DNA from 4 places in the Paenibacillus sp. MMO-177 genome. Region 4 is predicted to be linked to each of the others. Evidence: riboswitches for the same ligand, from Rfam matches in the RefSeq annotation. Region 4 holds a riboswitch; each other region holds the start of a gene.
What was found. A riboswitch is a leader RNA that binds a small molecule or an ion and turns the genes downstream of it on or off. The one in region 4 is predicted to bind cyclic di-AMP.
Positions count from the first base shown of each region.

Region 1 (7,891 bases), on a different contig from region 4:
ATAAAAAGAGAGCCGTTTGATCCCGATGAAGATGTGGAGTTCGTCATGATTATCTCATCCTTTCAGATCGGTTAGATCCATACATGAACAAGCAGGTCGATCAGCTTAATGCCGACAAACGGGGCCAGGACGCCGCCAAGTCCGTAGATCAGCAGGTTTTTGCTTAACAGCTTTGACGCGCTCATCGGTTTGTACTGCACCCCGCGCATAGCGAGCGGAATGAGCAGAGGAATGATGATCGCGTTAAAGATAAGCGCGGACAGAATGGCCGAAGAGGGCGAGCCCAGCTTCATAATGTTCAGGGCGTCCATCTGAGGGATCGCGATCATAAACATGGCCGGAATAATGGCGAAATATTTGGCGATATCGTTCGCGATGCTAAAGGTTGTCAGCGCGCCGCGCGTCATCAGGAGCTGCTTGCCGATCGCAACGACCTCGATAATTTTGGAAGGGTCGGAATCCAGGTCGATCATATTGGCCGCTTCCTTCGCGGCAACCGTACCGCTGTTCATGGCAAGACCAACGTCAGCCTGGGCAAGCGCCGGAGCGTCGTTCGTCCCGTCACCCGTCATCGCGACAAGGCTGCCGGCTGCCTGTTCGCGGCGGATCAGCGCGATTTTATCCTCGGGCCTACTCTCCGCCACAAAGTCGTCAACCCCGGCTTCGCGGGCAATCGTTGCGGCAGTCAGCGGATTGTCGCCGGTACACATAATGGTCTTGATCCCCATGCGGCGAAGCTGCTCGAACCTCTCCTGCATGCCCGGCTTCACGGTATCCTTCAAATAAATGATCCCGTAGACGCGGTTATCAACCGCAACGGCGAGCGGCGTACCGCCAAGCACGGCAACCCCTTCGCCGGTGGCATCCAGGTCGGAAGGGACGGTGCCGCCTTGGGAAGCTACCCATTTCTTCACGGCGTCAACGGCGCCTTTGCGTACTTTTCGTCCGTCCGGAAGGTCCAGGCCGCTCATCCGGGTCTCGGCCGTAAACGCAATGACCTGCGCATTCTCGGAAAGCTGGGCCTGATAGCTCAGCTGTTTGGCCTTCATCAGCTCCAATACGGAACGTCCCTCCGGCGTCTCGTCCTTAGCCGAGCTGAGCGCCGCCCACTCGCCAAGCTCCTGAACGCTTACGCCTTTGACCGGCAGGAAGTCGCTGGCCATCCGGTTGCCGTACGTGATGGTACCGGTCTTATCCAGAATCATCGTATTAATGTCGCCGGCCGCTTCTACCGCTTTGCCGGACATGGCGAGCACGTTGAACTGCGTGACGCGGTCCATGCCGGCGATCCCGATTGCCGATAACAGACCGCCGATGGTAGTCGGAATGAGACAGACCAGCAGGGCGATAAGCACCGGAATATCAAGCTCTACGCCGACGTATTTGGCGATTGGAGCAAGGGTAACGACAACAATCAGGAAGATCAGCGTCAGACTGGTAAGCAGCGTGTTCAGCGCCAGCTCGTTAGGCGTCTTTTGGCGTTTCGCGCCTTCAACCAGAGAGATCATGCGGTCGATAAACGATTCGCCGGGATCGCTCATAATCCGGACTTTGATCCGGTCGCTGACAACGCGGGTGCCGCCCGTTACCGAGCTGAAGTCGCCGCCGGCTTCCTTGATTACCGGTGCCGACTCGCCGGTGATTGCCGATTCGTCGACGGAAGCAAGGCCTTCGATAATTTCGCCGTCGCCGGGAATCATCTCTCCTTCGGAGACGACGACGATATCTCCTTTGCGGAGCTCGGTTGACGACACCTGCTTCGTTGTGGAGCCAGTCACTTTGTTTGCCGTAATATCCTTCTTGCTCTTCTTGAGCGAATCGGCTTGGGCTTTGCCGCGTCCTTCGGCCAGCGCTTCCGCAAAATTGGCGAACAAGACGGTAAACAGCAGAATCAGAAAGACGGTCAGATTGAATCCGGTCCGGCCCTCCGTTCCGAAGTAGCCGGGGAAGATCGTCATCAGCAGGACGACAAGCGTGCCGACCTCCACGACAAACATGACGGGATTTCTCATCATGGTCAGCGGGTTTAATTTCAGAAAGCTGTCCTTCGCCGCGCGACTTATAATCGCCGAGGTCAGCATGGATTTACGTTGTGTGGTCACGGTTATTCACCTCATCCTTATCCGTTAGCGAATCGTTAAATACTCTGCGATAGGTCCAAGTACGACGGCAGGCAGGAACGTAAGCGCGCCGACAATAACGACGGTGCCTACTAGGATCCCGCCAAACAGTACGTTGTCCGTCCGGAATGTTCCGATCGTTTCGGGTACGGGCTTTTTGCGGACCAGGGATCCGGCTACGGCCAGCATGGCAATCATCGAAACATACCGTCCAAGCAGCATGACAAGGCCGGTTGTGATGTTCCAGAACGGCGTATTGTCGGCAAGACCTTCGAAGCCCGAGCCGTTATTCGCCGCCGAAGAGGTGTATTCATAGAGCACTTGCGAGATGCCGTGGAAGCCAGGATTCGTAATGGCGCCCCGGCCAAGGTCCGTCAGGAAAGCAATGGCGGTTGGCGCCAAAATGATAAACGGATGAACGAGAATCGCAATCGCGATCAGCTTCATTTCCTTGGGCTCGATTTTCCGCCCGAGTAACTCCGGTGTCCGACCGACCATTAGTCCCGCGATAAAGACGGCAAGAATCGCATACATCAGCATATTGACGAGGCCAACGCCTTTGCCGCCGAACACGACGTTCAGCATCATCTCCGCCAACGGGACAAGACCGCCGATTGGCGTCAGCGTATCGTGCATGTTATTAACCGAACCGGTTGTCGCAGCGGTCGTAACCGCCGTGAAGAGGGCGGACTGGGCAATGCCGAACCGGACTTCCTTGCCTTCCATGCTGCCTTGCGAGGCATCTGCGCCAAGGTTGTTCAGTTCCGGATTGCCATGCAGCTCAGCCGTGTAAACCGTCGCAAGGAATACCAGGAACAGCGACATCATGGCGCCAAACACAACCCAGCCCTGCTTGCGGTTGCCCGCGAAACGGCCGTATACATAGGGAAGGCTGGCAGGCAGCGCCCACATGGACAAAATCTCGATGACGTTCGTCAGCGGGCTTGGATTCTCGAACGGATGCGCCGAATTGGCACCCATAAAGCCGCCGCCGTTCGTGCCCAAATGCTTAATCGATTCAAGGGAAGCAACCGGCCCGATAGCGATGGTTTGCGTTGCTCCTTCCAGCGTTGTTGCCGTTACGTTAGGCTGCAGCGTCTGCGGCACGTGAAGCGCCACAAGCACCAGCGTAATAAGCGTTGCGAGCGGCAGGAAAATCCGCGTATGGGATTTCACGAAGTCGGTGAAGAAGTTGCCGATTGTGCTGCCCCTGCTCGTCAAGCCGCGGATAAAAGCAATCGCAACCGAGAAGCCGGTAGCCGCCGAAGTGAACATCATCATCATAATGACGGCCATCTGCGAGAAATAGGACAGCCCGGTCTCGCCGCTGTAATGCTGCAGGTTCGTATTCGTAATAAAGCTGATAACGGTATTGAACGACAGCGTTTCTTCCATAGCGCCAATGCGGTTGGGGTTGCCCGGAAGGCCGCCCTGCAAGCGCAGAATAAAATAACTAATCGCGACTAGCACGATATTCGTGAGCAGAAAGCTCAGCGCGTATTTTTTCCAGGTCATGCTCTCGCGCGATTTCAGCCCGATTACTTTATAAATGAACCGTTCGATGCCGCCGAATAAGCGGTCAGTCCGATTCGGTTGATCCGAGTACACATGGTATACGTAGGTTCCGAGCGGTTTGACGAGCAGTACGAGCACGCCAATCACGATAATGAGCTGTAAAATATCCATTGCCATTGCGGCCTCCCAGCGATCGATAAGGTTTTAGAATTTCTCCGGATTAATCAGGGCATAAATTAAGTAAAGAAAGAGAAACAAAGCCAGCGTTAACGCTACGATCATCGCTTTTCCTCCTCTTGAATAGCCCGGTCGCACCAATGCATAAAGCCGGCGAAAAGTACAAATATCGCTGCCAGAAGCAGCGCCATATAAATATCCTGCATCGAGTATTCCTCCTAAAAGAATGACCGCATGGCCTGTTTAGGCTCCATTTGGGATAATTCCTAACTGGTGAGGTCGTTTGTGATGAGAAAAGACGTTTCCGTCTGCCCGGAGTGCACCACGTAATTCGCGCCCATCCCCTTGTAAATCAACCGGGGATTCGTACTTTCGGTAATGACGCAGATCGACTTAGAAGTCCAGCTGCGGCAAATCTGAATATAACGGCAGCACAGATTCAGGCTTCTCTCGAATAAAAAGATCCGGCCGACCGGCAGCTCCGGTACCCGCCAGGTTGCTTCATCAATCGTGTTGACAACGATTACGATGCTTACTCCCAGCCCCAGCATCCTATCGTATTCGGTCTTGTTGTTCACAATGGCTGCAAAAGGGATATGCCGTCGCTGCAGCTGTTTAATAAAGTCCTCGCCCTGCGCGTTGGGGGCGGAGACGAGTATATAATCGTCCATGGTTTAGGCTCCTCTTCTGATTGGAGGAATCAACGACAACAAAAAGCCGCGGAAGAGGGACTCTTCACGCGGCTTATAAGCGCAGCAGAAAATAAACCGCGCCTAAATTCACGATCATCGTTGCCTCTCTTGGTACGCTGACGAAGTTAGCTGACGGATTCGGGCGTAAGAGTCGCCCTACGCCGACGAGCTCAGATGGTACTGAGTCGGCGATTCACCCCGAGGACAAGCTAGCTGTGTTGAACAGCCGGCTGTCCGATTGGTTCCCCCGTTCCCCGCGAAGGGGATTAAGCGATAAAGACAGTTGATTTTGATTAATAATCGGCATGAGAAAAAGCCGCAGAGGAAAGTTCCCCGCGGCCTTGAAAAGGTCACAAGATCACATCATCCTCTCTACTTGGAAAATGCCCTGCCTAATGGGCAGTCGCATTTTCATCGCTTACGAGGTTAGCTGACGGATTCGGACGGTGAGAGTCGCCCTACCGGTTCAGGCCGCGCGCAGCCTTTTCCCGGATTCACCCCGGATAAGCAAGCCGCCCCGGCTCTCACACCGTTGCGATGCTGCTTATCGATTGGTTCCCCCGTTTCCCTTAACGGAAACTCAGCAATTGATACTTTTGCTGAATCGTATATTACGCCTGACGGCCGAAGATGTAAATGAACGATGGAGGCGGCATATTGTCTAATTCTGACAAGGAGTTTGGTTAGAGCGTTTACATTTGGAAGGGACTCCATCATGCTCCTTCTTGGACTCTATATCTCGCGAATACTGCAATTCGATGTGAAATTTAGGTATATGCCAAGCCCAAATTGGTTTGTCCGAGGTCGCCATTGCGTGCCGGGCACGAAGCCGTGGGCTGAAAAGAGCCAAATAAGACGGAAAAACCGTCTTACAGCGGCTGGAGGGCGGGCCGCGGGTTAGAAAGAGCCAAATAAGACGGAAAAACCGTCTTACAGCGGCTGGAGGGCGGGCCGCGGGTTAGAAAGAGCTAAATAAGACGGAAAAACCGTCTTACAGCGGCTGGAGGGCGGGCCGCGGGTTAGAAAGAGCCAAATAAGACGGAAAAACCGTCTTACAACGGCTGGAGGGCGGGCCGCGGGTTAGAAAGAGCCAAATAAGACGGAAAAACCGTCTTACAACGGCTGGAGGGCGGCGCCGCGTGCTAGAAAGAGCCAAATAAGACGGAAAAACCGTCTTACAGCGGCTGGAGGGCGGGCCGCGGGTTAGAAAGAGCTAAATAAGACGGAAAAACCGTCTTACAGCGGTTGGACGTGGGGTAGGAAGCAGGAGCGATAAGTGCGTGTTAAGTGCGAGGAGTGAAATAAGAGGGCGGAATGAGCGTATACTGGAACGATTGGACTTTTCATTAGAATACTCCGAAGCGAAACGCGCCTCCTGCCAAAGGCGGCGAATCGTTTCACCTTGGCCCCTTGTTTTCATCAGCTAATTTTGGGACAATAGGAACAGTATGCGGTTTTGGCCGCGTTTCACGAAAAGAGGAAAAACGATGAGTACACCATCCATATATGGATTTACATTAGATCAATTAACGGCATGGCTGGGCGAGCGCGGGCATAAAAAGTTCCGGGCGGCTCAGGTGTGGGAATATTTGTACCGGAAGCGGGTTACAAACTTTGCGGATATGACGGAGGTTCATCCGGACTTGGTGAAGCTGCTGGAGGAGAACTTTGCGATCCAGACGCTGGTCGAGCATACGAAGCAGGTGTCGAAGGACGGCACGGTCAAGCTGCTGCTCAAGCTGGATGACGGCAACCTGATCGAGACGGTAATGATGCGTCATAAGTTCGGCCTGTCGGTCTGCGTAACCACGCAGGTTGGCTGCAATATCGGCTGCAGCTTCTGCGCGAGCGGCCTGCTCAAGAAGAGCAGAGATCTGACAAGCGGCGAGATTGTCGAGCAGATTATGAAGATTCAGCTCCATCTTGATGAAGCGGGTCAAGGCGAGAAGGTCAGTCATATCGTTGTCATGGGGATCGGCGAGCCGTTCGATAACTTTACGAACCTGAACGACTTCCTCACGACGGTGAAGGATCATAAAGGCTTGGCTATCGGACCGCGCCATATTACGGTATCGACAAGCGGCCTCGCGGACAAAATCAGAGAGTTTGCCGACAAGGATCAAGGGGTTAACCTTGCCGTATCGCTGCATGCGCCTAATAATGAGCTGCGGACGCGGATTATGAAGATCAACCGCGCGATTCCGATCGAGAAGCTGATGGATGCGATCGATTATTATCTGGAGCGGACGAACCGCCGCATTACGCTGGAGTATATTCTGCTCAAGGACGTCAACGACCGGCCGGAGCATGCGCTTGAGCTTGCGGAGCTGGTGGGCGACCGCCGCCGTTCTCTCGTGAACGTGAACCTTATTCCTTACAATCCGGTTGACGAGCATAGCCAATACCAGCGCAGCGAGAACGACTCCATCAAAGGCTTCTACGATACGCTGAAAAAACAAGGCGTAAGCGTCAGCGTCCGCCTCGAGCATGGTGCCGACATCGACGCGGCTTGCGGCCAGCTGCGCAGCAAGCAGATGAATAAGGAAAAAGCCGGATAACAATCGGCACAACCAAACGGGTGTCCCATAAGTCAGAATCTTTGAAGAAGAGCCAGCACTTTCAAAAATAGCGTCGCAGACTCTGCAACGCTATTTTTTTGATCTGTTGCAGCTTTTTTAGCACAATATGATCAAGCCTGCTCACCGTACGTTGGATTTACTCCAGTGAAATCGGGTGAAACGGGTGACTTGCGGGGGGACATTGAATTTGTTCCAATAAAAGGGGTTTGGTTAGTCCTTTTTTATCCAAACCAACAAAAAGGCCGTTCCGATGTCAGCTATTGACGGTTGGGACAGCCTCTTTTTGCTTGGGAGCGGTACGGCTCCGGTATCCTATGCAGGTTGCAATGCAGAACTGCGCGGCATAATAGGTTGTCATAATGAGCACATTCGAACCATCAACATCCGAGACGAACTTGTTCCAGGCGAGAATAGAGTCGGAAGCCATAAAGAGCAAAGCGCCCGCAACCGCCCATGCGTTTCCGGACATGATGGCCGACCAGCCCATCAGCGAAATGGCGGTTACATAGACAAGAACGGGGATTTTCAGAGCGTCGTCTCCCGATTTCGTAAGCGCATCAAGCAGCTCGTAGCCCATATAAACGGCATATGCCCCGATTGGTACAATCGTGACGAGGCGCCAGAAGGAAAACTTCCATTGCCCGAAAAAACCGCTAAGATAAAACAAATGGCCGATCAAAAAGGCGGACAGCCCTACGACAAAGTTATCCAGGGTAACATCGCCAATCACGCAGAAGACAAGACCGGCCAGCAGAATCTGCTGAAATCGCTTACCGTTTTGCGCGGACTGCAAGTAAGCATAAGCGAT
Region 1 is NZ_JBBCUR010000004.1:275,963-283,853, reverse strand. Features, by position in the region: gene kdpC (potassium-transporting ATPase subunit KdpC) at 1-47, opposite strand, end outside; gene kdpB (potassium-transporting ATPase subunit KdpB) at 72-2,081, opposite strand; gene kdpA (potassium-transporting ATPase subunit KdpA) at 2,127-3,806, opposite strand; gene kdpF (K(+)-transporting ATPase subunit F) at 3,840-3,917, opposite strand; gene WFK81_RS16790 (hypothetical protein) at 4,079-4,483, opposite strand; cyclic di-AMP (ydaO/yuaA leader) riboswitch at 4,603-4,787, opposite strand; cyclic di-AMP (ydaO/yuaA leader) riboswitch at 4,905-5,100, opposite strand; gene rlmN (23S rRNA (adenine(2503)-C(2))-methyltransferase RlmN) at 5,992-7,062, shown strand; gene WFK81_RS16780 (lysoplasmalogenase) at 7,337-7,891, opposite strand, start outside.
Region 1: linked by a shared signal. The riboswitch ahead of WFK81_RS16790 (hypothetical protein) and the one ahead of WFK81_RS04785 (KamA family radical SAM protein) in region 4 are both predicted to bind cyclic di-AMP.

Region 2 (7,891 bases), 590 kb from region 4:
AATAACAAGGTCACGCACGACAGGGAAGGTGCGCATAGGCTCAAGGCGGATCGGCTGTTCAAGCTTATCGATCAGCGCGCTGCAGGCCTGACGAGGCTTGCCGTTGATGACCATCGAGCACGCGCCGCATACTTCCTCAAGGCAGTTGGATTCCCAGCATACCGGAGCCGTGCTGCCGCCATCCGCTTTTTTCGGATTGCGCTGGATCTCCATCAAGCCGCTGATCACGTTCATGTTCGCGCGGTAAGGAATCTCAAACTCTTCGGTGTACGGCGCGGAGTCCGGACCGTCTTGACGGGTAATCACGAATTTTACGGTTTTCGTTGCTGTCGTTTGAGCCATTGTTATTCTCCTTTCTTCTTGTTGGCTGTATAGTCGCGTTTACGCGGTTTAATGAGGGAAGTATCAACATCCTCATACGAAATTTGCGGGCCTTCAGGCGTCCAGGTTGCTTTTGTTGTTTTGAGGAAGTCCTCGTCATTACGGTCCGGGAAGTCCGGCTTGTAATGCGCGCCGCGGCTTTCGTTACGGAGCAAAGCGCCCAGCGTCATCGCTTCGGACAGCTCAAGCATGTTCCACAGCTGGCGCGTGAACGCTACGCTGGAGTTGTTCCATTTGAGCGAGTCGTTGATATTGATGTTTTGGTAACGCTGCTTCAGCTCTTTGATCTTGTCGATCGTTTGCTGCAGCTTGTCATTGAAGCGTACAACCGTCATGTTGTTCGTCATCCACTCGCCAAGCTCTTTGTGGATTACATAAGCATTCTCGGTACCGTTCATGCCAAGGATCTTATTGTATTTGTCCTCATGGCGTTTCTTCTCGCGGTCGAATACCGAGGAGGAAATGTCTTCGGACGATTTTTTAAGGCCTTTGATATATTCAACGGCTTTAGGACCTGCAACCATACCGCCAAAGATAGCGGACAGGAGCGAGTTCGCGCCGAGACGGTTTGCGCCGTGGTATTGGTATTCGCACTCGCCTGCCGCGAACAGACCAGGAATGTTCGTCATTTGGTTGTAGTCAACCCACATGCCGCCCATCGAGTAGTGAACCGCAGGGAAGATTTTCATCGGAATTTTACGCGGATCGTCGCCCATGAACTTCTCGTAAATCTCGATGATGCCGCCAAGCTTAACGTCAAGCTCTTTTGGATCTTTGTGAGACAGGTCAAGATAGACCATGTTCTCGCCGTTGATGCCAAGCTTCTCGTCAACGCAGACGCTGAAGATTTCGCGAGTTGCGATATCGCGCGGTACAAGGTTGCCGTACGCCGGATATTTCTCTTCAAGGAAGTACCAAGGCTTGCCGTCTTTGTACGTCCAGATCCGGCCGCCTTCGCCGCGTGCCGATTCGGACATCAAGCGCAGCTTGTCGTCGCCGGGAATAGCTGTCGGATGGATTTGAATAAATTCGCCGTTTGCGTAATGAACGCCTTGCTGGTATGCAGCAGATGCGGCAGTACCTGTATTGATAACGGAGTTCGTTGTTTTACCAAAGATGATACCAGGACCGCCCGATGCAAGAATAACGGCGTCGCCGATGAAAGTATGTACTTCCATCGTACGCAGGCTTTGCGCCGATACACCGCGGCAGATGCCTTCGTCATCCAGAACGGCGCCAAGGAATTCCCAATGCTCGTATTTCGTTACGAGACCGGCAGCCTCCCAGCGGCGAACTTGCTCGTCCAGCGCGTACAGCAGCTGTTGGCCGGTTGTTGCGCCGGCGAATGCCGTACGGTGATATTGCGTACCGCCGAAGCGGCGGAAGTCAAGCAGACCCTCAGGCGTACGGCTGAACATAACGCCCATGCGGTCCATCAAGTGGATAATGCCAGGTGCAGCTTCGCACATTGCTTTTACCGGAGGCTGATTCGCGAGGAAGTCGCCGCCGTATACGGTATCGTCAAAATGCTCCCATGGGGAGTCGCCTTCACCTTTTGTATTAACAGCGCCGTTAATGCCGCCTTGCGCGCAAACGGAATGGGAACGTTTCACCGGCACGAGGGAGAACAGATCCACATGCACGCCCGCTTCCGCCGCTTTAACGGTTGCCATAAGGCCGGCAAGACCGCCGCCAACGACGATAATTTTATTTTTAGCCATAACGTTTCGCTCCTTGTCTAAATACTACTAACCGATATTGGTCAATGCCAATGCGGCACTTGCCGTTTCCTTGAACTCGTCACCCATAAAAGCTACGAGGGACAGGATGAACAGCGCAGATACAAGCACAAAGATAATCATGCAGATATTCGCCGAAACCCGTTGAGCTTTCGGAGATACGGTAATCCCCCAGCTGATCAGGAACGCCCAGAGGCCGTTGCTGAAGTGGAATACCGCAGCGAGAATACCGATGAGGTACAGAATGAACAAAGCAGGGCTGGTTGCGATATTATGCATGGTCGAGCCAAGCTCTTCATGCGTCACATTGCCAAGCGCTACCTGCACGCGAGTCTCAAATACGTGCCAGATAATAAAGATAAAAGTAATTACCCCTGTGATACGCTGCAACGTAAACGCCCAGTTACGCTCGTATTTGAAACGTCCCGAGTTGAGGTTCGACTGGTAAGCCATGTACAAACCGTAAACACCGTGGAACAAAATCGGCAGATAGATACCGAAGATCTCAAGCAGTGTTACGACAGGCAGGCCGTTAATAAAGTTAACCGCTCTAGTGAAGCCTTCCGGCCCCCGCTCATACGCCTGAAAATTGGCCAGCGCGTGCACGATGATAAACATGCCGAGCGGAATCACCCCAAGCAAAGAGTGAAGCTTGCGCCAGTAGTACGAATTTCCTTTCATTAATACTTCTCCTTTCCAGACTGTGGTCGCTCCATGACATTTTTTACTGTTGACAAACCATTCTACATTGTACCCCCGGCTCTTAAGTCCGTCAACAAAAGTCGACACCAGGTACGAAAGTTTCACTCCCGCTACCGTTTTTTTGTCGGCGGGGTCCCCGCAAAGCACTAGGAATGAACTCCGACAAGCATTTGCTTCACTTTGTAGGTATAAAATTGTGAACGTTCCGTGTATGCCACCCTTTTAATCCTACTCCTTTTCAGCTTATAATGGAATTGCATATTTATTATAATTTATTATAACCAATTCACATAAGCGATCGGGGAGACCAAGATGATCGAAGAATTTCATATGTTTGCTGCAATTGTGGAGCATTCCAGCATGAATAAAGCTGCCGCTCTGCTTAATTTGTCACAACCGGCGTTATCCCGCAAAATAGCAAAGCTCGAAGAGGAGATAGGCGCCAAGCTGTTCGAACGCGTCGGCAAACGGCTTGAGCTGACCCGCGTCGGACAATTGACCTACGAGTATGCCGTGAACCTTCGCAAGCTGCACCGTCGTTATATGGATTCCGTTGCCGAATATACCGCGGCGGGACGAACCTCCATAACGATCGGAGCCAGTCTAACCACCCTGCAGACGACGCTGCCCGACTTTATCAAGACGTTAAACGCCAGTCATCCCGAATTCGATATCAAGGCTGTAACCGGCAAAACCCACGAGATTGTTACCTTGGTCCGCGACAATAAAGCGGATATTGCCATCATCGCCTCCATGATTGAAGACTCCCAGCTTCACTGCGTGCCGCTGTTTGACGACCATCTGCTTCTGGTAATCCCAACCAGCGTATCCGTTACGAATGAAGAGCCTCTTTCAATAGAGGATTTAAACGGGCTGCCGATGATATTGTTCTCGAAAGGAACCTGGTACCGCAAGCTGACCGACGAAGTATTCGCCAAATACCATTTGCAGCCGGATGTCCGGATGGAGATCGACTCCTTCGAGGCCATCGTCCGCCTGCTTCACACCTGCCGCGCGGCAACCCTGCTTCCGCATTCCTATATGCGCAAGCAGTTGCTAGCCGACAACGAGCTTGTCGTTGTCCCCATCCGCGAGCTGGAGGAGACAAAGCGAACAACGTGTCTCATCCACAACGACCCTTCCGATCTTCATCCGGCGGTTCGGCGGTGGATTGCGGAGCTAGGTCAGTAAAGAGGGTTCGCTCTTGGTCTTTCGCTCTTCCCCCTCCCTTTAGGGAGAGGACAGTGGTAGCGCTTTTTAGCGCTTCACTGTCCTTTTTCATTCCCTCGCAGGGGGAATGGATGGGTGCGGCGCGAGGTGGGAAAGGGGTATCTCTGGAGGAGCGCAGCGTTCGCCTTTGTCACTTCCTTTGCTACCCCTATGTAAATCCTAATCAGAGCAAAGGAATGACAACAGCGGCCGTAAGAGATACCCCGTCCCGCCGAGCCATCCCGCCCCATCCATTCCCCGCCTCTTCCAGCGAGCCAACAAAAAAAGGACAATGAACGCTAACAGCGCCCACTGTCCTTATCATCACCTGATTATGGTTTCTTCAAACTGTTCAATCTGGTCGTTTGTTCCGATCACGACCATAACGTCCTTTTCCGTCACAACATCAGCCGCCGTAGGAGCAATAATAATACCGGAAGGCTTGTTAATGGCTACGATGCTGCATCCGAACCGGGCACGCAAATTCATATCTTGAAGCGATTTGCCGTTCAGGCATTTCGGCACCGAAAGCTCGGCAATGGTGTACTCCTTCGACAGCTCGATATAATCCAGCAAATTCGGGGAGACAAGCTGATGGGCAACCCGGATGCCCATATCCCGTTCCGGGTAAATAACGCGATCGACGCCGATTTTCTCCAGCACGCGTCCATGCAGCTCGCTCATTGCTTTTGCCACAACCCGCTTCACGCCCAAATCCTTCAATAATATAGTCGTCAGTATGCTGGCCTGAATGTCATCGCCTATCGCCACAACTCCGCAGTCGAAATTGCGAACGCCAAGTGATCGCAGCGTTTCTTCGTCCGTGCAATCCGCCGACACCGTGTAGGTCAGCACATTGCTCATCTCCTGGACGGCTTCCTCATCCCGGTCGATTCCCAGCACCTCATAACCCAGCTTAATGAGCTCTCTTCCAAGACTGGATCCAAACCGTCCTAAGCCTACGATCACAAACTGATTGTTTTTCATCCTTGCTCCCTATTCCCCTATCCAATCGTAATTTTGCCTTCCGGATACCGGTAAAGCTCTTTCTCTGTTTTTGGTCCTAGCGCATAAGCAAGCGTGAGCGGACCCAGCCTGCCGGCGAACATCGTTAATGCAATGACGATTTTTCCGAAAAACGTCAGCTCAGGCGTAATACCCGTCGTGAGGCCAACGGTGCCAAACGCCGACGTCGTCTCGAATAAAATTCGCAGAAACTGCTGGTCTTCCGTTGTGGACAGCAGCATTGTCACAAATATGACCAGCGTAAGCGACAGCATCGTAATCGTCAGCGCCTTGAAGATCCGATCCTTCCCAAGCCTGTAATGGAAAAGAACGATATCGTCCCGTCCGCGGATCATGGCGATAACCGCCCCGACCATCGTCGTAAACGTCGTTGTTTTGATCCCCCCGCCTGTAGAGCCGGGAGAAGCGCCGATAAACATCAGAATAACGGTAAAAAATACGGTCGCCTGCCGAAGCTGGGTATAATCGAGCGTATTGGCCCCGGCGGTTCTTGGCGTAACGGACTGGAAGAAGGAAGCCAGTATTTTCTCGCCCCAATTGAGGGATCCCAGCGTCTTACTGTTCGAAAACTCGAAAATAAAAATAACGATTGCGCCAACGGCAATGAGAATGCCGGTTGCCGATAGTACAACCTTGCTGTGCAGCGAGAGCCGTTTGTTTTTCCGGAACTCCAATAAATCCGCCATGACCACAAAGCCTAATCCGCCAAAAATAATAAGCAGCATCGACACGATATTAACAAGCGGATCGCCTACATACATCGTTAAGCTGCGGAAATTGCCGAAGATATCAAAGCCGGCATTGTTGAAGAAGGATATCGCATGAAAGAGCCCGTACCATACCGCGCGTCCAAACGGCATATCAAAAGCAAATCGAACAGCGAATAACACCGCGCCAACAAGCTCAATCGTCAAAGAGTAAAAGATAACCCTGCGGATTAATCGGACGATCCCCTCCATACTCGACTGATTCATCGCTTCCTGCAGAATCAGCCTTTCCTTAAGCGAAATCCTCTTGCGAAGCACAAGGGCAATGAGCGTACCCATCGTCATAAAGCCTAATCCGCCGATTTGAATTAATGAGAGAATGATGATTTTGCCAAAGGTAGAGAAGTATGTACCCGTATCGACAACAACAAGGCCGGTTACGCAGGTCGCCGAGGTTGCTGTAAACAGCGCGTCTATAAAGGGCAGGCGCGAACCGTCGCTGGAGGCGAAGGGCATTGACAGCAGCAAGGCTCCAAAAACGATAATCATGGCAAAGCCAAATACAAGTATCCTTGGAGGCGACCATCTCAAAATATTGAAATATTTAGGCATAATTCTCTCCTTTATTAGGGACCCATCCATATTTAGGCATAAAAAAAAGCACGGGAACTCCCATGCAAATGAGTCCTGTTCCACACAGCCTACGAGGTTAGCTGACGGATTCGGGCCTGGAAAGGCAGCCCTATTCAAGCGGAATGCTCGAAATTCACCCCATGCTGGCGGATTGCTCCGGACAGCGGTTTGGTTCCCCCGTTTTCAATAACGAAATTCGGCTGATACGATTCGATTAATATGACGTTTACGATTATACGCCTAAATGACGGATACGATCAAAATGAGCCTAAGCCATAATTAAGCGGAATTCGTTCAAAAACAGGCAATGCTACAAAGCAAATGGTCGCTTGCTGGCTGCAAGTCCTTATTTCACCGCTTTCCGTTCGCATCCTCTACTTTCGTGTTCATTGGATAATTCAGGTTAATAATGGTATTGTTACTGTAACAAAGCATCGTCCGAATTCGAAATGGAGGTTTTGTATGATCCCTTCCATCGCACCTCATGATTGGAAAAGGTTCCTGTGGGCTGCTGTTGCAGGCGCAATTATTTTCATCTTTACCCAGTTCGGCCCCGCAGCCGGGGACCAGCTATTCTCAAGCTCAACGCCTGAAGTCATCGCCAAAAGCAAAGCCGAGTCAACGGCAGAACGATTCGTTAAGGAGCAATTCGGCAAAAGCGCCGTATCTGCTCATACGATTTACCAGACAGACAGTTTGGCAAACGGTTATTTCTCCAAGGAAGATCTGCTGCGCGAGTTCGAAGACAAATATGATGCCAAGTTCCCGACCGATACGTTCCAGGTCAATCTCGATCTGGAGGACGGCACGAAGGCTTATGTTTATATCCACATGACAAACGGCAGTATTATAGGCTGGCATTGGCTTGGAGCGAAATCCGCAGGCAATGCCGAGCTGGTTCAAACATCCGCGAAAGCTTTTGCCGGGACAAAAGGATTCCGGCCGGAAGAATTGGACGGTTTGTACTTGAATGACGAAGGGGACGCTGTCCTTCATCCAACCGGTTATACGCTTGGCGACGCTTCGCTTGAGCTTGTTATAGGCGTCGGCCTTGTTAATGATAAAGCGGTAATTACCAGATACAAGCCAGCCTTCCAAACTCCGGCAGACTACGTGGCCTATGTGGAAGGCCAGAAGAAGACGGGCAGCGCGCTGTCTGTTGTCAGTCTGGTGTACATGTGCTTTATCTCCCTTGTCTTATCGCTTATTTACGCGATTCTGTACAGGAGACATACGACCTTTAAGCGCGGGATATTTATCAGCCTGGTGTTTATCGTATTCTACATATATAACAATCTGAACGTTCTCGATGGCATATTGGCAACCTTTGGCGAGCAGAGCCGGTCGGATGCCGAGATTAAAGCTACGGTTATCATTACGGTCGTGCTGCTGATTCCGGTTGGACTCGCCGTTTATTTCGCCCTTGTCGCCGGTGACGGGATGTGGCGCTCGCAAAAACGCCCGTTATGGCCCGGCTTCCGCGAACGCGGCTAT
Region 2 is NZ_JBBCUR010000001.1:487,348-495,238, forward strand. Features, by position in the region: gene sdhB (succinate dehydrogenase iron-sulfur subunit) at 1-342, opposite strand, end outside; gene sdhA (succinate dehydrogenase flavoprotein subunit) at 345-2,102, opposite strand; gene WFK81_RS02085 (succinate dehydrogenase cytochrome b558 subunit) at 2,130-2,801, opposite strand; gene WFK81_RS02090 (LysR family transcriptional regulator) at 3,135-4,013, shown strand; gene WFK81_RS02095 (potassium channel family protein) at 4,356-5,018, opposite strand; gene WFK81_RS02100 (TrkH family potassium uptake protein) at 5,036-6,376, opposite strand; cyclic di-AMP (ydaO/yuaA leader) riboswitch at 6,448-6,609, opposite strand; gene WFK81_RS02105 (CPBP family intramembrane glutamic endopeptidase) at 6,860-7,891, shown strand, end outside.
Region 2: linked by a shared signal. The riboswitch ahead of WFK81_RS02100 (TrkH family potassium uptake protein) and the one ahead of WFK81_RS04785 (KamA family radical SAM protein) in region 4 are both predicted to bind cyclic di-AMP.

Region 3 (7,891 bases), on a different contig from region 4:
CCAATACCGGTTGCACACAACCAGCACGATAATCGTGGCTTGAATAACGTATACAAGCGAGGTCGAGGTCCCCGTCATCCGCTGCATGGCATTGGCACCACTCCGCAATCCGCCAAACAGAATGGCCGAGCCAATATTGCCAAGCGGATGCGCCCCGCCGACCAGCGCGACAGCGATGCCGTCATAGCCGTAGCCGGGCGAAAAGTTCTGGAAGAGACGGTTCTGCACGCCGGCTATTTCCACGTAACCCCCGATTCCGGCAATCGCACCGCTGACCATCATGACGAGCAGCATATTGCGGCTGACCGGAATGCCCATAACCCTCGTTGCCTGCTTATTGAAGCCGACCGACCGAATCTCATAGCCCCAGACCGTCCGGTTCAAGACAACGTACAGAATGACCGCCAGCGCAACCGCCAGCACAAAGCCGTAATGCAGCCTGGAGTCGAGCAGCCTCGCAAGCAGCGCCGATTCCGGGAGCCTCGCGGACTGCGGCAGCGTACCGGCCGGATCCTTCATCGGACCGGTCACCATGTAGCTGACCAAATAGATCCCCATATAATTGAGCATGATGGTGTTGATAATCTCGCTGGCGCCTTTGAATATTTTGAGCGTTCCGGCAATACCCGCCCAGACCGCGCCTCCAGCCGCACCGGCTGCAATGCAGAGAGGCAGATGCGCAAAGCCCGGAAGACCCGGGATATACAGCGCGGCCATCGTGCCAGTCATCGCTCCGATATAGATCTGGCCTTCGGCGCCGATGTTGAACAAGCCGCTCCGGTAAGCAAACGTGTAGCATAGACCGGCGAACAAGAGCGGAGTCGCCTTGACCAGCGTTTCCTTCACGCTGTTCGCGTCGCCGGCTGCGCCGTCCCAGATAAGACGGTACGCCTCCAGCGGCGATACGCCCGCTGCCGCCATGACCAGACCCCCGGCGAGCAGAGCGACAAGCACTGCTCCGGCGTAAAACAGAACCTCGACCACGGCTTTCACCCATCGCTCCGCCTTTTCATTAACACTCCTTGCTTCACTCATGAAGACCGCTCCTCCGCCTTCTTTATTCCACTACGCTGAATACCGGATAAGCCGTGGCTAGCCTCTGCCGCAGCACATCGACCCTTGCCTGCGCCCTGCGGATAATCTCTTCTTCATCCACCAGCGTGCATTTGCCGCGATGAACGACAAGCTGACCGTTCACGAAGACCGAATCCACGTCATTGCCGTTTGCATTATATACAATGGCCGAGCTGACCCGGTGAATGGGCGCGATATGCGCCTTCTGCAGATCAATGATCACGACATCCGCTTTTTTCCCCGGCTCCAGACTGCCGAGCTCCCGCTCTCTCCCAACGGCCTTGGCCCCGTTGATTGTCCCCATCTTCAGCACCTGCATGGGCGGCAGCAGCGTTGAATCCAGCTGATCAACCTTATGCAGGCAGGCCGTGAACTTCAGCACTTCGAGATTATCCTGGCAGTTATTGCTGCCGGGACCGTCCGTTCCCAAGGCCACATTAATGCCTCGCTCCAGCATCTCGGGCACGCGCGCTACGCCGGAAGCCAGATACATATTGGAAACCGGGCAATGGATAACGGTCGCATCATTTTTCTTCAGCAGATCCAGCTCCTTATCATCCAGCCAGACGCCGTGGACGACCTGCGTATGCTTGCCGAGCAGGCCCACCGCTTCAACCAGCTCCAGATTCCGAAGCCCGAAACGTTCCATCGTGTTGTCAATCTGATCCTTCGTTTCCGCGACGTGAAGGTGCGTAATCAGATTGTTCCGCTGGCTGTAATCAGCCGCCTGCCTCAGGAAGCTCTCCGAGCAGCCGTATAAATTAAGCGGGCCAAGCGCAATGGAGATCCGGCCTTCGGCCGCTCCTTGCCAGCGATCAAGCAGGACATCCGTATTGCCGAATATTTGCTCAATCGTTTCGCTGAGCCTTGGCTCGTAGCTGAGGTCAACGCCTCCCCTGGCCATATGACCGCGGATGCCCGACTCCTGCATGGCCTTTAGAACACCGTCATCATTGCCGGGGTGGGTATGAACATAGTGGTGGTCCATAATATAGGTCGCGCCGGACTTCAAATTCTCAATGCAGCCGATCATGGCCGCCAGATAGAAGTCCTCTTCCTCCATGGCAAGGGAAGCCGGCCATATGATTTGCCGAAGCCATTGCGCCAGCGGCAAATCATCGGACACGCCCCTAATAAAGGTCTGAAACAAATGGGTGTGTCCGTTCACCAATCCTGGAATGACCGCCTTCCCCTGCGCATCCATCAAGATATCCGCCTGCCGGAGAAGCTCATCCTTGGAGCCGTCCGACGGCCACTCCCCAACCTCCGAAATAAGATCCCCCTCCATGAGAACATAACCATTAGGGATCACCCGCATCTCCTCATTCATCGTGATGACGGTCCCGTTACGAATCAGCTGCTTTTTCACACCGATCACACCCTCATGTAAGTTGATTAACCCGCAATTTGAAGTTTTCGCAACCATTTCGTATGCTTTTGGTTTCTTATGTAATGTTTTATGACATCAGTATAAGAGCGGCCCGGCAGAGCGTCAACCATATCGTAACTAAAAAAGGGCTTTTTTGGACCGTTTTGTCATTTTCTATAGACCAATTTGGTTACTAATGTTATATTAACTGACATAAAAATAAACAAATTCGAAACCAATACCTAACATTTATCTCGCACAAAGTAGCTTAACGTGAAATTTTATCGAAGAGGAGTGGCCCCATGCATTTACTGCACTTGGATGACACAGATCAGGAAATTATCCGCCTGCTGCACGATAACGGACGGATGTCGTACGCCAAGATCGGCGAGCTTCTCAATTTATCTAGAGTCGCGATCCAGAAGCGCGTGGATGCGATGGTGAACAACGGGATTATCGAGAACTTCACCGTACGGTTAAACACAACCAAGCTCGGCAAATCCATCTCCGCTTTTTTCGAAGTTGAGGTTGAGCCTCGATTCGTAGAGCAAGCCGGGGCGCTGTTATCGGAGGAACCGGAAGTAATCAGCATCTATCAAATGACGGGACCAAGCTCGCTGCATATGCATGCGCTGCTGAAGGACGAGGAGGCGCTGGAGCACTTTTTGTTCAAAAAAATCTATGTGCTTGAAGGGATCGTAAACGTCAACACTCATATGGTTATCAAACGCTTCAAGCAAGGCACGGGGCTTGAGCTGTAGCAGGCAAAAAAAAGCCCCAGTCCCGACGGGACCGAGGCTTCTCGCTATTTTTTCAAATGGTAAGGCACGGTGGTGATGATAACATCCTTTCGGTAAAGAAGCTGGGTACGGAGCATCAAGCTCGTTTGGTTATGCAAAATGTTGTGCCAGCCCTTCTTCGGAATAAACTGCGGAATAATGACGGTTACCTGGTAATTGTTCTCGCTCGCCTTGCGCTGCACGGTATCGATAAACTTGAAGAGCGGATTCGTAATCGAGCGGTAAGGCGAATGCAAGGTTACAAGCCGGACATCCGGCTGAAACTTCTTCCACTTCTCCTCAAAGACGGCTTCATCTTCTTTCTCAAAAGGAACATACACGGCAATGATCTGTTCCGGCTTCAGCGACTTGGCATATAGAATCGAATGTTCGACGACATGCGTGATCCCCGATACCGGCAAAATCATCACGTTGCCCTCAATCGGCATCACAGGCTCGCAAGTCGCAAGCCGAAGCTGCTCGCCCACCGCCTCATAATGCTTCTTGATCCGGTGGAACACGAAAATAATAAGCGGCAGGAAAATCAGAATCGACCATACCTGCGCGAACTTCGTCAGGAAAAACATCATCGAGACGATAAAGCTGATCAGGGCCCCAATCGAGTTAATGATGAACTTGCCAACCCAGCCCTTCGGCCTTTGGCGGAACCATTTGACCAACATCCCCGTCTGCGACAGCGTAAACGGTATAAATACGCCAACCGCGTACAACGGAATCAGATGCTCAGTCTTGCCCTGAAACGCAACGATCAGGATGATGGACAGAACACCTAGGCTGATGATGCCGTTTGAGTAACCGAGACGGTCGCCGCGTGCCGTAAACATTCTCGGAATAAACTTATCCTTTGCCAGGTTAACGGCCAGCAGCGGGAAGGCCGAATAGCCGGTGTTGGCTGCCAGGATCAAGATAAGAGCCGTAGTACCCTGGATAAAATAATACATCGTATGGCGTCCGAATATCCCTTCGGCGATCTGCGACACAACCGTCACTTCTTCTTTCGGCGCTATACCGTAGTAATACGCCAGGAACACGATGCCAGAGAACAGGATCGAGAGCAGACCGCCCATCGCTAATAACGTCTTGGCCGCATTGTTCGGCGCAGGGTCCTTGAAGTTCGGAATCGCGTTCGAAATAGCTTCAACCCCGGTCAAAGCCGAGCTGCCGGATGCAAACGCACGGAGCAGCAAGAACAGACTGATGCCCGCAACCGGCGTTCCTAACGAGGTGTGAAGCGCAGGCGATACGTCGCCTGTGGCGATTTTGTACAAGCCTACAATGACCATGATAACAATCGCAAGCACAAATAGGTAAACGGGATAAGCAAGGATAGACGCCGATTCCGTCACGCCCCGCAGGTTTAAGATCGTAATAAAAAGGACAAACACAATAGAGATCAGTACGGAATGCTCATGAAGGCTTGGAAAAGCCGATGTGATCGCGTCCGTACCCGCCGAGACGCTTACCGCTACGGTCAATATATAATCGACCAGCAGGGCGCCGCCGGATATGAGGCCCGGGAATACACCGAGATTTTCCTTCGATACGACATAAGCTCCCCCGCCATGCGGGTAGGCAAATATGATTTGCCGGTAAGACAGGATAAGTGCCGTTAATAAGACCAGCACCCCGACACCAATCGGAATCGAATACCAAAACGCCGCTGCGCTAACGGTCATCAAGACGAGCAAAATCTGCTCTGGCCCGTAAGCAACGGATGATAAGGCATCCGAGGACAGGATCGCAAGCGCCTTCGTTTTAATGAGCTTCTGTTCCCCTAATTCCGTGGACTTGAGGGGACGCCCGATCAGTAATCTTTTGATAAGAGTAAACACACAGGTCACCGCCAACGTTGAAGTTAAACATCTAATACCTGGATACTTGGCTACTCAAACACTTATCAGTGCTAATGTAACCACCTTTGCTTTTTTCTACGCACAGAAAAAAGACCGCAGAGCATCCTCCCGCGGCCCGTAAAAATAACCGAAGTTCACCCTCTCTATCAACGCTTACAAGGTTAGCTGACGGATTCGGGCGTCTAGAGTCGCCCTACAGCCTGCTTCCGCAACATTGCGGCCGGCATGCCGATTCACCCCGGCGACAAGCATGCACTTTCCTGCCTATCGCAATTGGTTCCCCTGCTCTCCGTTTCTAACGGAAACTCAGCGAATACGAACATATGAAGTTTTGCAGATTTGATCATAGTCCTCTTCCCCCTTTTCTGTAAACCGCGATAAAAACGCGAAAAGGAGCAGATTCGCTTGTTTTTTATTCATGAATGCGGATACATGATGGGTTCGCTCTCGGAATGTCCGAAATAAACCGCCATGCTTTCTTTTACCGTGCAATCGGCAGATAATCCCTGATATAGCAGTGGAGTTTGGCTATTATCTGATAGGCATGCTCGTATAAAGGAGTTGTCAGCAGAAAAAGCGCGAACCTGCCTATGGCTGGCCCGCGCTTTTTTTGGTTTTATTTCACAAGACGGAACGATTTCGCCTCGGCATCGCGGCTGTTGGGACCCACAAAGACGTGGAACTCGCCCGCATCGCTCTTCAGCTGTAGATCCGCATGGTAATAACGAAGCTGTTCCTCGGTAATCGCAAACGCAACGGTCTGCGTCTCGCCGGGCTGGAGAGACAGCTTGCGGAAGCCCTTCAGCTCCTTCAGCGGACGGACAACCTCGCCGGCAAGATCGCGTACGTACAGCTGGACAACCTCTTCGCCGGCAGCGGCTCCCGTGTTGGTCACGTCAACCGTTACATGAAGCGTATCTTCGGCGTTCAGAACGTCCGCCGACAAGCTGGCTTCGCTATACGAGAAGCTTGTGTAGCTCAGGCCGTAGCCAAACGGCAGAAGCGGCGCATTCGGCATGTCCAAATATTTCGAGACGTAACGCTCGTTCGCATTCTGAGGCGTAAGCGGACGTCCGGTATTGTAGTTGTTGTAATACACCGGTATTTGTCCGACGGAATATGGGAATGACATCGTCAGACGCCCGGAAGGATTCACGTCGCCAAACAGGACATCCGCGATCGCATTGCCGCCTTCCGTACCCGGGAACCAAACCTCGAGGAGCGCGTCCGCTTCCTCGATGACGCCATGCAGATCAAGCGGTCTGCCGTTGAACAGCACAACCACGATTGGCTTGCCAAGCGGCTTCAGCTTCTGAACAAGCTCCAGCTGTGCCTGCGGGAGACGGATGTCGCCGCGGCTTCCCGCTTCCCCGCTCATCTCGGAGCTTTCGCCAAGCGCCAGCACGATCACATCGGCTTGCGATGCCGCAGCTACCGCTTCCCGAAGCTGCTCCTCGGTTACAGCGTCGACGCCCGCGCCTTTCGCTACGGCAACGATATCCGCGTTCGCATGCGCAGATAAACCGGCATGCAGCTGCACCGTTTCCTCTTGCTTGCCCCAGATCGACCAAGGACCCAGAATATCTCCGCTCTCGGCAAACGGTCCGATGAGCGCAAGCTTTTGCCCGCCGCGAAGAGGAAGAGTCTCCTGCTCGTTCTTCAGCAGCACGAAGGACTTGGCCGCAATCTCGCGTGCCGCAGCGCGGTGCTCGGGCGACAGCAGAACTTCCTTCTCCCTTTCTTCGTTTGCAGCGCGGTAAGGGTTCTCGAAGAGACCCAGCTTGTCCTTCAGCTTCAGAATACGAAGCACGGACTCGTCAATCAGCTTGATATCCACTTTCCCCGCTTCCACAAGCCCCTTGAGATGGTTCGCATAGTGGGAGGTCATCATCTCCATATCGACGCCGGCTTCAATCGCCTTCAATGCTGCTTCTTCCCCATCCGCCGCAACGCCATGAGGGATCATCTCGCCTACTGCGCCCCAATCGGAGATCAGCATGCCGTCAAAGCCCCACTCGTCGCGGAGCAGATTGCGCATTAACCACTTGTTGCCGGTGGCCGGAATGCCGTCAACCGTGTTGAAGGCCGTCATCACCATCTCGCAGCCCTCGTCCAGCGCGGCTTTATAAGCCGGCAGATAGGACTCGCGAAGCTGTCTTTCCGACATGTTGACGGTATTGTAATCGCGTCCGCCTTCCGCTGCGCCATAAGCGGCAAAATGCTTGACGCATGCGGCAACGCGGTCCATATCGCCTGCCAGGTCATCGCCTTGGAAGCCGCGGACGAAGGCACGCGCATACTCGCTGTTCAGGTAGGGATCTTCGCCCGTCGACTCCATCACGCGGCCCCAACGCGGGTCGCGGACAAGGTCCACCATCGGCGCAAACGTCACGTGAATGCCCGTAACGGCCGATTCCTTCGCTGCAATCGCGGCGCTTTTTTCCGCCAGCTCCAGGTCCCAAGTGCTGCCGATCGCCAGCGTCACCGGGAAAATCGTACGGTAGCCGTGGATAATATCCGCCATAAGAAGCAGAGGAATGCCGAGGCGGCTGTTCTCCATGTATTTTTTCTGCAGGGCTATCGTTTCCTTCGCGCCAACGGCGCTCAGCACGGATCCTGCATTGTTCACCATATTTTCTGTAACGCCCATCCAGGCCAGCGGACCCGTCAGGTTAGCGTCATCTTCGCTGAGAAAATTAGGGGTAAGCTGCATCAGCTGAAAAATCTTTTCCTCCAGCGTCATTTGCTCAAGTAATGCTGTCATTGATCGTTTCGTCACGTGGACAAACCCTCCA
Region 3 is NZ_JBBCUR010000009.1:34,321-42,211, forward strand. Features, by position in the region: gene WFK81_RS23805 (ABC transporter permease) at 1-1,035, opposite strand, end outside; gene WFK81_RS23810 (amidohydrolase family protein) at 1,058-2,443, opposite strand; gene WFK81_RS23815 (Lrp/AsnC family transcriptional regulator) at 2,746-3,204, shown strand; gene WFK81_RS23820 (APC family permease) at 3,249-5,075, opposite strand; cyclic di-AMP (ydaO/yuaA leader) riboswitch at 5,231-5,418, opposite strand; gene bglX (beta-glucosidase BglX) at 5,713-7,875, opposite strand.
Region 3: linked by a shared signal. The riboswitch ahead of WFK81_RS23820 (APC family permease) and the one ahead of WFK81_RS04785 (KamA family radical SAM protein) in region 4 are both predicted to bind cyclic di-AMP.

Region 4 (7,891 bases):
GGGGGCGACCCGTCGAAATTAAATTATGTCGATATCGGCTGGGATCTGATTCCGGCGATGACAACAAGCCGCGTCGATGGCATTATCGGCGGTTATATCAATCACGAGAAGCTGCTGCTCGAGAAGGAAGGCGAGAAGCTGATCTCGTTTAACCCGGCGGATTACGGCGTTCCGGATTATTACGAGCTGGTGCTGACGGCAAATGAGAAAGAGCTGGACAGCAAAGGCGATGCCATCAAACGGTTCCTCGCCGCCGCGGCGAAAGGCCAGGAATATACCGCGAGCCATCCGGATGAAGCGCTGAAGCTGCTGCTGGATAAGCAAAGCACCGACTTCCCGTTGGATGCGGATATCGAGAAGCAAAGCCTGCAAATTTTGCTGCCGTTGATGGATGCGGGGGATCAGCCTTTTGCCAGCCAAACCGAGGATTCCTGGACTAACATTATTAATTGGCTGACGGAGCATGGTCAGATCAAGAAGCCGGTGAAGGCGGCGGATGTTTTCCGCAACTTGTAGATTATAGGGTTTGACGCTTACGAAGTAAGAATCGCCGCAATGGCTTTAAAGAGCCCATTAGTGTGACAATTCTTTAAGTGAATGCTTACGAAGTAAGAATTGCCACAATGGCTTTAAAGAGCCCATTAGTGTGACAATTCTTTTTAGGAGGGTTGGCAGATGGATGAGAGACTGGAGAGATATTCAAGGCAAATGCTGTTTGCGCCCATCGGCGAGCAAGGTCAGCGAAAGCTGAGCGAAAGCTCGGTATGCGTGATCGGGATGGGCGCGCTTGGCACCGTGCTGGCGAATCATATGGTTCGCGCCGGTGTCGGACGTGTTCGCATCGTGGACCGGGATTATGTGGAGAAAAGCAATCTGCAGCGCCAAATGCTGTATGACGAGGACGATGTTAACGAGGGTTATCCGAAGGCAATTGCCGCGGAGCGCAAGCTCCGCCGGATCAATTCGGATGTGCGGATCGAGGCTGTTGTGGCGGATGTGACCGTTCACAACATTGATGAGCTTCTGGACGGCATGGACCTCGTGCTGGACGGAACCGATAACTTCCAGACCCGGTTTCTGCTGAGCGATGCCTGCTTCCGCAAAGGTATCCCGTTTACGTATGGCGGTGCGGTCAGCTCGCGCGGCATGAGCGCGATACTGGTCCCGGGCAAGACGCCTTGCCTGCGCTGCTTCCTCACGCCTGGGGACAGCGGCGGCCAAACCTGCGATACGATTGGCGTTATCGCGCCCGTTGTGGATATTGTCGCTTCCTATCAGGCGGTAGAAGCGCTTAAATATTTGGTTGCAGCGGATCAGGCCAGACGGAATAGTCTGGTTACCTTCGATTTGTGGAGCAACTATTACTATGAAATGAAGCTCGGAGAAGCGAAGAAAGACTGCTCTTGCTGCCAGCTGAAGGAATATCCGGCATTGCAGGTGACGGAGACGGATTCCACGGTATCCTTATGCGGCCGCAGCACGGTTCAGATCAGCGGACATGGACCGCTCGATCTGGGGCAATGGCGCAAACGGCTCGAACCGGCTGCGGTGAAGGTGGAGCTTAACGCTTATTTGCTTAAAGCCGAGCTGCCGGAAGGAGAACGGCTGGTGCTGTTCCCGGACGGCAGGGTGCTTGTGCAGGGAACGGAGGATATAGTCCGCGCCAAGACGCTGTACGCGAGATATATCGGATATTGATCATAGGGGAGATGAGAACAGGATGAAGAATTTTCGTCTGTATGCGATCACGGGAGAGCAATTCCATCCCGGCCGAGACATGCTGGAAGTGATGGAGGAAGCAATCAAAGGCGGCGTGGATATTATTCAGCTGCGGGATAAGGACGGCAGCCCCGCGGAGGTGCTGCGCAAGGCGAAGGCGCTGCGTGAGCTGACTCGGAAATATGGCGTGACGTTTATCGTCAACGACTATATCGACATTGCGCTGGAGGTAGACGCCGACGGTGTCCATCTCGGGCAAAACGACGTCTCGCTCACGGAAGCAAGACAACGCGTCGGAGATAAAATCATCGGCATTTCCACGCATGCGATTGAGGAAGCTTTGCTTGCCGAAGAGCAAGGCGCCGACTATATCGGCGTTGGGCCGGTATTCCCGACAAAGACAAAGGTGGACGTCGTTGATCCGGTAACGGTGGCTTATGTTCGGCAGGTAGCGGAGCAGGTCCGCATTCCTTTTGTCGCGATTGGCGGAATTAAGCTTAGCAACGTGGATGAAGTGCTTGCGGCGGGAGCAACAAGAATTTGCGCGGTAAGCGAGATTGTCGGAAGCTCCGATGTCGCGGGCACCTGCCAAGCCTTCCTCCGCAAGCTGGAAGGAGTGCGTTAATCACATGCAGCTCATCGTAAATGGCGAGGTTAAAGAGCTGGAAGCCCGTACGATCGAGGATGTAATCCTCTATTTTGGTTTGGAAAGGCGACCGGTCGTCGTGGAAGCGGAAGGCGAGATAGTCGCGAAGGAACAGTGGCCGGATACGCAAGTAAGGCCGCGGATGAAGATAGAGCTGGTTCATTTTGTCGGGGGAGGCTGAGCGTAGAATGAAAAAGGATGTATGGCATATCGGGGGACATGAGCTCACCTCGCGGTTTTTTATCGGGACGGGATTATTCCCAAGCCCTTACGTGCAGAAGGAAGCGATCCGGGAGTCGGGGGCGGAGGTGCTGACCTTTGCGATTCGCCGGATTAATCTCGCTTCAACCGAGGATGATTCGATTCTGCAGCATGTGGAAGGGGAGGGCTTCCGTTTCCTGCCGAATACGTCCGGCGCAAGCACGGCCGAAGAAGCGGTCCGCATTGCCCGGTTGGCAAGAGCTTCGGGGCTCAGCGATTGGATCAAGGTCGAGATTAGCGCTAATGAGCGCACGCTGCTGCCCGATCCGCTGGAGACGCTGAAGGCAACGGAAATTCTCGTCAAGGAAGGCTTTACGGTCCTTCCTTACACCTCCGATGATCCGATCCTGTGCAAAAGGCTGGAGGAAGCCGGAGCGGCTGCCGTTATGCCGGGTGCAGCGCCTATCGGTACCGGGCTTGGCATATTGAATCCGTATAATATCGGCCTAATCGTGGAGGAAGCGAACGTGCCGATTATCGTGGATGCGGGCCTTGGTTCGGTCAGCGACGTGGCGCAGGCAATGGAGCTTGGCGTGTCGGGCGTGCTGATGAATACGCCGGTTGCCAAAGCAAAGGATCCGGTCGGCATGGCGCGGGCGATGAGGCTGGCAATTGAAGCGGGTCGTCTGTCTTATTTGTCCGGACGGATATCGAAGAAGCGTTACGCATCGGCAAGCAGCGGTCACGAGCAGTTTATTGTGAAATAACGGGCCGATAACTTGATAGAAAGCTGGTCTAACCATGGGAGAAACGATTGTCATTATGGGCGGAGGCGTAGTTGGTCTCTCCTGCGCCTTCGAGCTCCAAAAGCGAGGACATCAGGCTATTGTCCTGGAGATTGGCCGCTGCGGCGGGCAGGCCTCCGGGGCCGCGGCCGGGATGCTCGCCCCCTACTCGGAAAATGTGGAAGGGCCTGATGATTTCTTCCGCTTGTGCCGGGAAAGCCTTCGGCTGTATCCGTCCTGGCGAGATGAAGTCCGGCAGGTGTCCGGGCGGACGTTCGAATATACGGATTCGGGCAGTCTTTATATTGCCTATCATGAAGCGGACCGTCTGGCGCTGGAGGGACGACGCCTCTGGCAAAACGAGCATGGCTCCAGCGGCATTGTGCTGGAAGGGGATGCATTGTTCCGTCAGGAGCCGATGCTGTCCCGCGAGGTGAAGGCCGCGCTATACACGCCGGAGGAAAGCCATGTTTATGCACCGGACTATGTGTTGGCACTTGAGCAGGCTTGCCGCCAGACCGGCGTTCGGATCTTCGAGCAGCTCGGCAAAGTAACCGTTGAAGAATGGCGCGATGAGCTGATCATTACTGCGCAGGAGGGCTGGAGCTTTACCGGCGACCGGCTGGTCGTCTGCTCCGGCGCCTGGGCACAGGAGCTTGAGGATGTATTGGGCATCCGGATTCCGGTATACCCAATCCGCGGTCAGATCTGCGCCTATGAAGCGGAAGTGAAGCCGGTGCGGCATATGGTGTTCTGCAATCAGGGCTATTTGGTTGCAAAAGAAAACGGTACGCTCGTATGCGGAGCTTCCGAGGATGTGGCGGGCTTTGATACAACCGTTACGGAACGGGGAATCGAGCGGCTGCGCAAATGGAACAAGCAGGCGTTTCCGTTTCTCGCCGGGCAGGAGCCGTTTCACCGCTGGGCAGGCCTCCGCCCATCCACGCAGGACGGTTTCCCTTTGCTCGGACCGCTGCGGGAATCGGGCGGCCGCGTCATTATGGCGGCGGGCCATTACCGCAACGGCATTCTTCTTAGCCCGGTAACGGCACAGGTTGTCGCCGATTATATCGATACCGGCAGCAGGCTGCCGGCGTTTGCGCCGGAACGGTTTTCCTACTAAACGATAAACGGGGTGACATAGAGATGGCGGAATACATAAACGGTAATGTCGCGCGGGCTTTGACGATTGCCGGCTCGGACAGCGGCGGCGGAGCCGGCATTCAGGCGGATTTGAAAACGTTCCAGGAGCTTGGCGTCTACGGGATGTCCGCCCTGACGGCGATTACCGCGCAAAATACGCTTGGCGTGCAGGGCGTCTTTCCGCTCGCAAAGGAAGCGGTAAAGGCGCAGATTCACTCCGTCGGCAGCGATATCGGCGTTGACGCTTTAAAGACCGGGATGCTGTTCAGTGCGGAGATTATTGAGGAAGTGGCCGAGGCAATTGCTTTCTTTGGCTGGACGAAGGTTGTTGTAGACCCGGTTATGATTGCAAAAGGCGGCGCTTCGCTCCTGCAGGTAGAAGCCGTTCGGGCTTTAACCCGCAAGCTGCTGCCGCTCACGATGATTATTACGCCGAACATCCCGGAGGCGGAGCATCTGACCGGGATGGCCATCCGGGGCAAGGCCGACAAGCTTGAAGCGGCGAAAAAGCTGTCCAGCCTCGGCGCCCGTTATGTCCTGATCAAAGGCGGGCATGAGGCCGGAGCCGAAGCGGTCGATTTGCTCTTCGACGGCAGCGGCTATAGCGAGCTTTCCGGCAAACGGATCGTCACCGAGCGCACGCATGGCACCGGCTGCACCTATTCGGCTGCGCTAACCGCCGGTCTGGCTCAAGGGCTTGATATCGAGGAAGCCGTGCGCCAGGCAAAGGCCTATATTCAAGCCGCCATTGAAGACGGCATTATCATCGGCGGCGGACATGGCCCAACGAATCATTGGGCATACCGCAAGAGAGGACTAGTCATCAGTTAGCGGGACAAGATCCAGTCTAATTCCGCGCTCCCGGTCATACATATGATTAAGAGGAGCGTGAATAAGTTGGAGGATAACAAAGTCAAGCGGTATTATCAGCTCAAGCAAAAGCAGAAGGAAATCGAGCAGGAATTATCCGAGCTGCGCGGTGAAATTATACAGCATTGCGCCGAGCTGGACCTCTCCGAACTGGAGGTAGGCAGCTACAAGGTGAAGATTGTTTCCCAGGAGCGCAAGGAATTTGATGAGAGCAAGCTGTATGCTGCTCTTCCCGATCCCGACGTATGGCGGCTGCTTTCGAAGCCCGATACCTCCAAAATCGCCGGTTTGATCAAGCTGAATGTTATATCCGAAGATACCATCAAGGATACATTTTCGGTTAAGCACTTATTTCTTCTTCAAGTGGATAAGAAGTGAGAAATCCTCTATCGAAGCATTTCGATGATGAGCGACCGCGTTTAAATGTAGGATTTATCGCCAAATAGAATTTAAGTTTCCAGTGTTTCGAAAACAGGTAAATTCTATTGTGGAGACCTTTCTATTGTGGATCCCCGTCCAACCTTGTCGGAAAATTGGGCGGGGATTTTTTGCTGATGAAATGTTGACAATATTAAGAATTGTGCGATAATTATAATAAGCTTAGTTCTCGGCAATGCCGAGAAGCGGGGAAACCAATCTTTTGGGGCGAATCAGCCGGTTTTTGGCTGTAGGGAACCATCTATCCCGAGTCCGTCAGCTAACCTCGTCAGCTTTGAGATGGGTCTTTTGCGAATAACATTGCAAACGATAGACCCTTGCTGGGTCTTTTTCTGTTTTAAAGGCCCACAATGCACACAGACCATGTTCATGCTCTGTGCTGCTGGGGTCTTTTTTTTCATTTTTCGTGGAGGTGGGATGGACTTCCCGGCATAGGTGATGCTTTTAATAACCTTTTGGAGGGATGCGAAATGGTACAACCAATGGCCGATAACGGTAGATCGGCAGGTCTGTCGGAGGCGGAAAGAGAACGGCTTAAGAAGCATTTTCGCGTCAATGATTATTACTTAAACCTGATTGACTGGGATGATCCGAAGGATCCGATCCGCAAGCATCTGATTGCGGCGGCGGGGGAAGCCCCTCACGGGATCCAGGAGTTCACTTGGGAAGCTGCCGGATGTAAGCACATTTATCAATCGATGGTTCTTCTCCCAGTGTCCCAGGCAGCAGAAGGAATTGCTTACATCGCAGAACATAATGAGATCCATAAGGTTGTGCTGACGGGAGATAGTCTGACGTTGGGTATCGCCAAGCTGACTAGAATTATCGAGCAGCTGCGGGATATCGAGCATATCGGCACGATTAGGCTGGATTCCAGAATGCCGGTTCATAATCCAATGCGGATTTATGAGGATCATGAACTATTAGAGATGTTAAGTCGGTTCTCAAGTCCTCAGAAGCGGATCTATTTGATGACTACGATTAACCATCCGAGAGAACTAACGGCCGAAGCAAAGAAAGCTTTTAATGCCCTTCACCAGGCGGGAGTTGTCGTTCTCAATCAAACCCCTATTGTCAAGGGCGTTAATAATGACCCTCTTCTGTTAGGCAAGCTGATTGATCAGCTGTCCCAGGCTGGGGTTTCGCCCTATTCCTTTATCATTAACCGCCCTAATCCTTCTTATCCCGAGTATAGTCTATCCCTGCAAACGCAGTTCTCCATCGTTCAGCAAGCAAAAGAACTAACCGCGGAGCTTGGAAAGCGGATCAGGCTTTTGATGGCCCATGATTATGGCAAGGTTGAATTGTTGGATATAGAAGGCGGCAAGGCCTACGTGAAATATCATCACTACCAAGAAGAGGGGAAAGGCCGTTTTATCATGTTGGATTGTCCTCCTGAAGCATCGTGGCTGGAGGATCTGTCGGAGCATGACGATCATATGGTCTATCTGCCGTCCGGTCAGCCTGCCAAGAATAAATAAAGGATGTTCGTAAGCAAAAGGAGAAGTAAGAAGGGATCGTATTTCACATCCCGGGAGGCTTCCGTCAATGAGAGTATACAGCCAGGAAATTGTGAACGCCCTGCAGGCTCAGCAGGAAGAAGTAAACTTGAACGGCACGCAGGTTGTTGTGAAGGTTAATCCGGAGGAGACAAGAGCCGGTTATCTGGATCCTTATGAGCTGCAGCTTATTAGAAAATGGATCGGGGAACAAAAGGCAGCACCGGCCGAGGCGCCGTCGCCGGAGGAACAGCTTCAGCTTATTCGCGATTCCATGGGATTTCCGAACCGTAATTTGAATACGGCGGAGATTTACACGAGTTATGAACGAATCCAGCTTGGCGGCAATGAAGTTGGCCTATGGCGGTATTACCCGCGCAAATCGATGCGCAAGCCGGGCAAACCTTGTCTTATTTATATCCACGGCGGCGGCTGGATCGGCGGTACCGTGTTTGCGGTTGAGAACCCTTGCCGGTTGATCGCCGAGCTGGCCGATGCCGTTGTCTTTAATATTGACTATTCGCTCGCTCCCGAGCATAAATTCCCTAACGGGTTTAACGATTGCTTTAATGCCGTTCAATATATTTACG
Region 4 is NZ_JBBCUR010000001.1:1,078,537-1,086,427, reverse strand. Features, by position in the region: gene WFK81_RS04825 (ABC transporter substrate-binding protein) at 1-516, shown strand, start outside; gene WFK81_RS04820 (thiazole biosynthesis adenylyltransferase ThiF) at 676-1,698, shown strand; gene thiE (thiamine phosphate synthase) at 1,721-2,344, shown strand; gene thiS (sulfur carrier protein ThiS) at 2,349-2,546, shown strand; gene WFK81_RS04805 (thiazole synthase) at 2,554-3,333, shown strand; gene thiO (glycine oxidase ThiO) at 3,368-4,474, shown strand; gene thiD (bifunctional hydroxymethylpyrimidine kinase/phosphomethylpyrimidine kinase) at 4,498-5,325, shown strand; gene WFK81_RS04790 (hypothetical protein) at 5,392-5,742, shown strand; cyclic di-AMP (ydaO/yuaA leader) riboswitch at 5,952-6,090, shown strand; gene WFK81_RS04785 (KamA family radical SAM protein) at 6,273-7,283, shown strand; gene WFK81_RS04780 (alpha/beta hydrolase) at 7,351-7,891, shown strand, end outside.